Regions from separate parts of the Cryobacterium sp. 10I5 genome, predicted to be linked through region 1. Evidence: riboswitches for the same ligand, from Rfam matches in the RefSeq annotation. Region 1 holds a riboswitch; the other holds the start of a gene.
What was found. A riboswitch is a leader RNA that binds a small molecule or an ion and turns the genes downstream of it on or off. The one in region 1 is predicted to bind cyclic di-GMP.

Region 1 (3,383 bases):
GTTGGCCAGGGCATCTCGAGCGAGGAAGCGGGCGAGCGGGCCTGCGTGTCGGCGCCGGTCGGGACTCGCTTCTTCCGGCACGCTGGCGGGATGCTAGACCTCAGCAAGGCACCGCTGTCAGGATAGGTTTTTGACCTTCGTCGAGCGTGAGGAGAGCCTCAGAGACACAAAAATGATCAACGCGCTCCACGGAGTGGGCGCGTGCGAATAGCTGTGACTGCGAGGGCCCATTCGGTTGTTAGCCGGGTCGCACCGGTGTGTATGAGCCCCACGTGATAGCCCTGTACTTGACCTTTGCCGTTGGCTTTGGCTGCATACATCGCGATATCGGCTTGATGTACAAGCTCATCGATATCAATCCCGGGTGTGAGCGTCGCGATCCCGACGCTGGCACCGACCTGCGCAAAGCGTTCGCCAACGCGCACGGGTGGTGTCAGCGAGTCAATCATGCGTTGAGCGACGTCCCTAGCAGCGCTGGCCGTGGTACCGCGCAACAAGATGGCGAATTCATCGCCGCCCAGTCGCGCGCAGACATCGCCGGGGCGAGTGCACCCGCGCAGCCGCGCTGCGACCTCGAGAAGTACCGCATCTCCGGCACGATGACCCAGGACATCGTTAACATCCTTAAAGTCGTCTAAGTCGAGGAACAAAACGTGCAGACCGTCCAGATGCGCCTGGTCCGCGAGGCTTGAGGCCAGCTTCGCGGTGAAGGAAGCCCGGTTGTCCAGCCCAGTCAACGAATCATATTGGGCTTGTAACGTGAGTTGTTGATGCACGTCACTATTGCGGAGGGCCAGAGCCACCTGGTTGACCAAATCACGCACAGACAACAACGCATCTGAGGGGATCTTCTTCGGCGCACCTACCAGCATCCAGGCGTTTTCGTGCAATCCCCGCAAACTAACGCACGACCAGGCGAGGTCGACGCCGACGGCGTCATCCAGCGGTCCCGGCTGAAGGACCCGCGCATCCCCTGGATCCGTTGTGGACGAGACGACGGTCCCAGGAAACGCTCCCGGAACACTAAGGAAGCTGCCGGCAACTCCTTGAACCCTCAACTCGGCGCCATCGCGCACCAGTTTGAGCAGGCGCAAACCTGGAGTGGCATCACAAATCTCAGCACAAGCCGCCCAAGCGAGAGCCCTGATCAAGGTCTCGTCAGTGAGGCCCAACAATTGCGAGCCGGTGGCGGCCAACACGGTATCGCGCCGAGTGGCCTGCTCTCGCGCCAGCAGGCCACCGCCCATTTGGCGGGCGATGAAAACGGCGATGAATATCAGCGGGAACGACTCGTATAAGCCCGTCGTTGTCGGTGGCACCGAGTGGGTCGGAATCAACGACCACAACGGCACTGTCGCAGAGAGCGCTGCCATCCCGAGGACACATCGCAGCAGAGAACGCCAGATCGATCCGTAGAAGGCTCGAAACCAGATCGCGGTGAGCACGTAGGCGATCACCGTCGTCGTGGACGGACTGGCGAGCCCGAGAACAACAATCGCAACCGTGTCCAATACGTCCAGCCACAGTGGTACCTGCCGACTCAGGAGGACGTGAACGCACGATGACAGCAACGTTACCGTTGACCCCAAAAGCATCAGCACTATCACGCCGCCGGTCGCTTCGAAAAACGCAGCAGGCACGGACACGATCAGAGACGCCATCGCCAGGGCGGCAAAGTACCACCGTGTGCTTTGGACAGTCCCGTCAGACGGCCTCAAGAGGCCACGGACGTTCACCCGGTCTACTGATTTTCGCAAAACGCCCATTGAGCGTCGGTCCTGTCTGTTGATAGGCCGGCTAACCCAAGGGGTCCCGTGCCTTTGCGACACCGGCTTGCACCGGATGTGCCCGTGCGACTGACGCAGAAACGCCGTCTCGTCAATGATCAAGTGATCCTGACCTGACCGTAGCATTCTGTCGGCTGGAACGGCCCCCGGTTTGGTTGACTCCTGATCTCTGAAGATTCGTTTTCGCTTGGAGCGAAGTTCACCATACCCAAGCCTCACCCACCCCAAGTTCCGCGCGGCACCCATCGACGACAGCTACAACGCCTACAACCAACTCAACAGCACCGCCCCCGACACCGCCGCCACCACGTGGACATATGACGCGGCCGGGAGGCAGAAGAAGAGCAGACTGCCCCGGCCCTTTCATCGACCGGCAACAGAACGTTGTGTTCCAGGGATTCACCGGGTCGGGGAAATCATATCTAGGCTGCGCGTTGGCGAAAGCCGCGTGCCGGCACCGGGTGCGAGCACACTACATTCGAATGCCGGAGCTCGAAGAGGCCTGGCAGCTGGCCCGCGATAAACCCTCCGGCACGACGAAGTTCTTGAACAAGTACGCCGCATTCACGCTCCTGGTGATCGATGAATGGCTCCTCGACGAGCCCGACGAGAGCACCAGGAGCATGCTGTTGGAACTCCTCGAGCGCCGCTACGATCAGGCATCAACAGTGTTCTGCACTTAATACGCCCAAAAGGACTGGCACCAGCGCCTTGGCTCCGGGGTTCACGCGGACGCGATCATGGACCGCATCGTGCACAACACCATCTGGGTCGAGACCGGCGGCCACAACATGCGAGAACACACCGCCGGTCACGCCACGGCCTGAGGCTCGCGCGGTCGGGGGCGCCAGTGGCCCCCGGCTGCGCGGCTGGGTGGCACCCAGCGGCAATATCGATGGCCCCCGAAGGCAATATTCGCTGGCCCCCAGACCCGCAAATACTCAAGAACACGCCGCGGACCCGCAGACCACGCACCACGGCCGCCGCATCCACGCCCAAGACTGAGAGGTAGCCTTCGGCTCTGAACTGATCAAAGAAGCCTCGTCGACCGCTGGTCGACGAGGCTTCTTTGCGACAACTCCGTTGCCTTTTACGATCTGATCGTACGCACCATTCCCCCCTGCGCAAGGGCTTTCGCGGCATATCCTCGCTGCGCTACGGTATTCCACGGCCCCTTGCACATTCACCCCTGGCGCTGTCTCAAGGTCTTCGCCAAAAGACAATGGGAGATAAGAGAAAGAGGACCCACCGATGCCAGAACCACTCACGGTATACACACTGCCGAACTGCATCCACTGCACCCTGACCAAACGAGCACTCGACAACGTCGGCCTGGACTACGAGACCATCGACCTCACCCACGACCAGGTCGCCGCCGACGTGGTCACACAACTCGGCTACCGAAACGCACCCGTCGTGACCGTTGGCACCGAACACTGGACAGGGTTCAGACCCGACAAAATCACCGCCATCGCCACAGCCCACACTGCGGCACTCACGCCGATGCCGACGGAGGAGAACGCGTGATCAAGCCCGCACCTATCTCACCCCTGATGACACCGGCCGAAATATGCGCAGCACTAAACATCGACAGCG
Region 2 (3,383 bases), on a different contig from region 1:
GCTCGACGCCCTCTGCGACCGTCGCGATCCCGAGTTGGGCGCACAGGCGCACGATCGCCTCGATGACGGAGCGGTCGGAGGGAATGGACACCGCGCCGGCGACGAAACTCATGTCGATCTTCACGACGTCGACGGGGAGCGCGCGCAATGACGTCAGGGAGGCGTAGCCCGTGCCGAAGTCGTCGAGTGCGATCCCGACGCCGAGCGCCCCGATCGCACGGAGGCGACCGATCGCGGCGGGGGAATCCAGCACGACCGTCTCGGTGAGTTCGACGACGAGATCCTTCGCGAGGGTCCCGGTGTCGGCCAGGCAGCCGATGATCGATTCGACGAACCCCTCACGGTCGAGCTCGTGGGCCGAAACGTTCACGTGCACGGCCAACGGCGCTCCAGGATTAGCCTTCCGCCACGCCGCGGCGTCGAGGCAGGCGCGTCGCATCACGAAAGCGCCGATACCGATGATCGCGCCGGTCCGCTCAGCGACGTGGATGAAGTCACCGGGGTAGAGCAAGCCGCGTTCCGGGTGTTGCCAGCGGACGAGCGCCTCGACAGCGGTGCACTGCAGCCCGGGGAGGTCGAGGATGGGCTGGTAGTGCACGACGAGCTCATTGGCGGCCGCCGCGGCCGCGAGTTGCCATTCGAAGGTGACCCGGGGATTGTCCACGCGGAGGAGGCCAGGCTCGAAGACCTGGACGCGGTTCTTGCCGTTGGCCTTCGCCGCGTACATGGCCACGTCCGCCTGGTGCACCAGGTCCTCGACGTCGATCCCGGCTGCCGCGGTCGCGAGGCCGATGCTGACGCCGACCTGCGCGGTCTCTGCACCGAGACGCACGGGTTCGGCAATCGCCGCGCCGAGACGCCGCGCGATCTCGAGGGCATCCGCTTCGTTCGTACCGGCAAGGACGATGGCGAATTCGTCGCCGCCGAGCCGCGCGCAGACGTCTCCGGGGCGCGTGTGCGTGCGCATCCGGTCCGCGACCGTGACCAGGAGGTCGTTGCCGGCCCGGTGGCCGAGAATATCGTTGACGTCCTTGAAGTCGTCGAGGTCGAGGAAGAGCACATGCAGGCCATCGGTGGGCCTGGCCCCGGCGAGGATCGCGGTCAGCCGGGCGGTGAACGCGGCGCGGTTGTCCAGCCTGGTCAGTGGGTCGGAGCTGGCCTGGACAAGCAGCTCCTCTTGCACCGAGCTGTTGCGGAGCGCCAGGGCAACCTGAATGGACAGGGCGCGCACCGCGACGAGGGCTTCCGGAGGGACGACGTTCGGTGCTCCGACGAGGATCCAGGCGTTCGTCCGCACGTCCGAGGCGAGGCACGCCCAGGCCAGCCGCTCACCGACGGCGGCATCGAGGGGCGCGGCATCACCGACCCGCGCGTCGCTCGCGCTGGGGCATAACGTCATGACCGTCGAGGGCACGGCATCCGGGATCGAGGAGAACTCTCCCGACACCGCGTCGACGCGGAGCACCGGGCCGTCGAGGACGGCGCGAAGCACGCGCAGTCCGGGGGTGGCGGCACAGATACTTTGCGCACCGGCCCAGCCGATCACCCCGATGGCTTCCGCGTCGCTGGCGCCGAGAAGCAGCGAGCCGGTCACGGCGAGTTCCCTGTCGCGCAGCATGCCCTGTTCTCGGGAGAGCAGGACGATGCTCAACTGGCGTGCGATCAGCATCGTCAGGAAGAGAAGCGGAATTGCATTAAGGGTATCGGTGACACCGATCCACAGGGGAACCTCGTGAAAGAGGGGCCACAGTGAAACTGAGAGGACAAGCGACAGGGAGGCGAGGCAACTTCGCAGCACCGATCTCAGCGTTGACCCATAGAGGCCACGCACCCAGATGGACGCGAAGACCACGGCGAGCATTCCCACGGGGTTGGGCAACGCCTGGGCGAAGAGGACAAAGGCAACCGCGTCGCCGAATTCGAGCGGGATCGGGACCCGGCCGCGCGCGAAGCAGAGGTACCAGGACGCGATCAGGAACGCACCGGTCACGATCCCGAGGACCAGCAGTCCGCCCCTCGCCATGAGCACGATGCCCGGCATGTTGAACAGGACCGAGCCGACGGCCGCGAGGCCGAACAGCCATCGAGTTCCCTCGGTCATGCCCCCTGGCCGTCGGAACGGGTTCGGCCAAGGCCGAATTGTCGACGTTTGCCCTGATGTGGCGGCCATCGCGCGTGTTCCCCTGTCAGTGTGTAGGCCGGCTAACCCGAAGGTCCCGTGCCTTTGCGACCCCGCCTTTCGACGGGTGTGCCCGTATGAGACCGCAGTGATGGGAGCGTGTTCACACAGGGCCAGCCTAACCTCCGCGTTCGAGGGGCCTCGCCGAATGGAGCACCCATCTGCGTCGGGTAAACTCGAATGTCGGATTTGAGGGGTGTTTCGGTGGTCGACCTGGAGCTTGAACGGGAACAGAACTATGTGGCAACGCTGTACGCGCGTCTCGACGCGCTGCAACGGGAGGCCGAAGACCAGCTGACGGCGGTACGGCTGCTCGATGTCGGGGGAAATCACCAGACTCGCTCCGAGCGGGACACCTTCGCGCGCCTCTACGAGGACCGGATCGTGCAGTTGCGGGAGATCGACGACCGGCTGGCGTTCGGCCGGCTCGAACTCGCCGCGGACGATGCGAGCGGCGACTCCGTGTTCCGCTACATCGGCAGGGTCGGGCTGCGTGACGAAGACCTGCAGCCGATGCTGCTCGACTGGCGGGTGCCGCAGGCCAGTGCCTTCTACCAGGCGACGGCCGCGACTCCGCTGGGAGCCAGGGCCAGGCGTCACCTGCAGTCCAAGGGGCGGACCATCATCCGGATCGAGGACGAGATCCTCGACGCCGAACTGCTCGGCGGAGAGTCCTCCGAGCATCAGGGTGAGGGAGCATTGCTCTCCGCGCTGACCGCCCAGCGCACCGGGCACATGCCCGACATCGTCGCGACCATCCAGGCGGAACAGGACCGGATCATCCGCTCCGACCTCGCCGGAGTGCTCGTCGTCCAGGGCGGGCCAGGGACAGGCAAGACCGCCGTCGCGCTGCACCGTGCCGCGTACCTGCTCTACACGCATCGCGATCGCCTGAAGCACAACGGCGTGCTCATCGTGGGGCCATCCCGTTCGTTCCTGCAATATATCGAGGCAGTGCTGCCGTCGCTCGGCGAGACCGGAGTCGTTCTCGCGAGCGTGGGTCAGCTCTACCCTGGAGTCGAAGCGACGCGCGAGGACGCGCCAGCCGTCGCGGCGCTCAAGGGCCAGGGCTTCATGGCCGCGCTCGTGGCGCATGCGGTGCGCTCCAGACAGCGCATCCCCGTGGGCACCCGGCAGCTCGAGGTCAACGGCGACAGGCTGACCCTGAGCCCGCAGCTCGTCGCGAACGCGATCGCCAAGGCCC

Region 2: it holds a riboswitch for cyclic di-GMP, as region 1 does, so the genes downstream of both, QN350_RS15325 (putative bifunctional diguanylate cyclase/phosphodiesterase) here and QN350_RS18690 (GGDEF domain-containing protein) in region 1, are expected to answer to the same signal.

The regions. Positions count from the first base shown of each region.
Region 1 is NZ_JASJVI010000135.1:2,688-6,070, forward strand. It holds gene QN350_RS18685 (hypothetical protein) at 1-126, shown strand, start outside; gene QN350_RS18690 (GGDEF domain-containing protein) at 177-1,661, opposite strand; cyclic di-GMP riboswitch class I at 1,785-1,859, opposite strand; partial or broken gene QN350_RS18695 (ATP-binding protein) at 2,105-2,614, shown strand; gene QN350_RS18700 (glutaredoxin family protein) at 3,039-3,314, shown strand; gene QN350_RS18705 (hypothetical protein) at 3,311-3,383, shown strand, end outside.
Region 2 is NZ_JASJVI010000074.1:6,577-9,959, reverse strand. It holds gene QN350_RS15325 (putative bifunctional diguanylate cyclase/phosphodiesterase) at 1-2,101, opposite strand, end outside; cyclic di-GMP riboswitch class I at 2,190-2,263, opposite strand; gene QN350_RS15320 (HelD family protein) at 2,360-3,383, shown strand, end outside.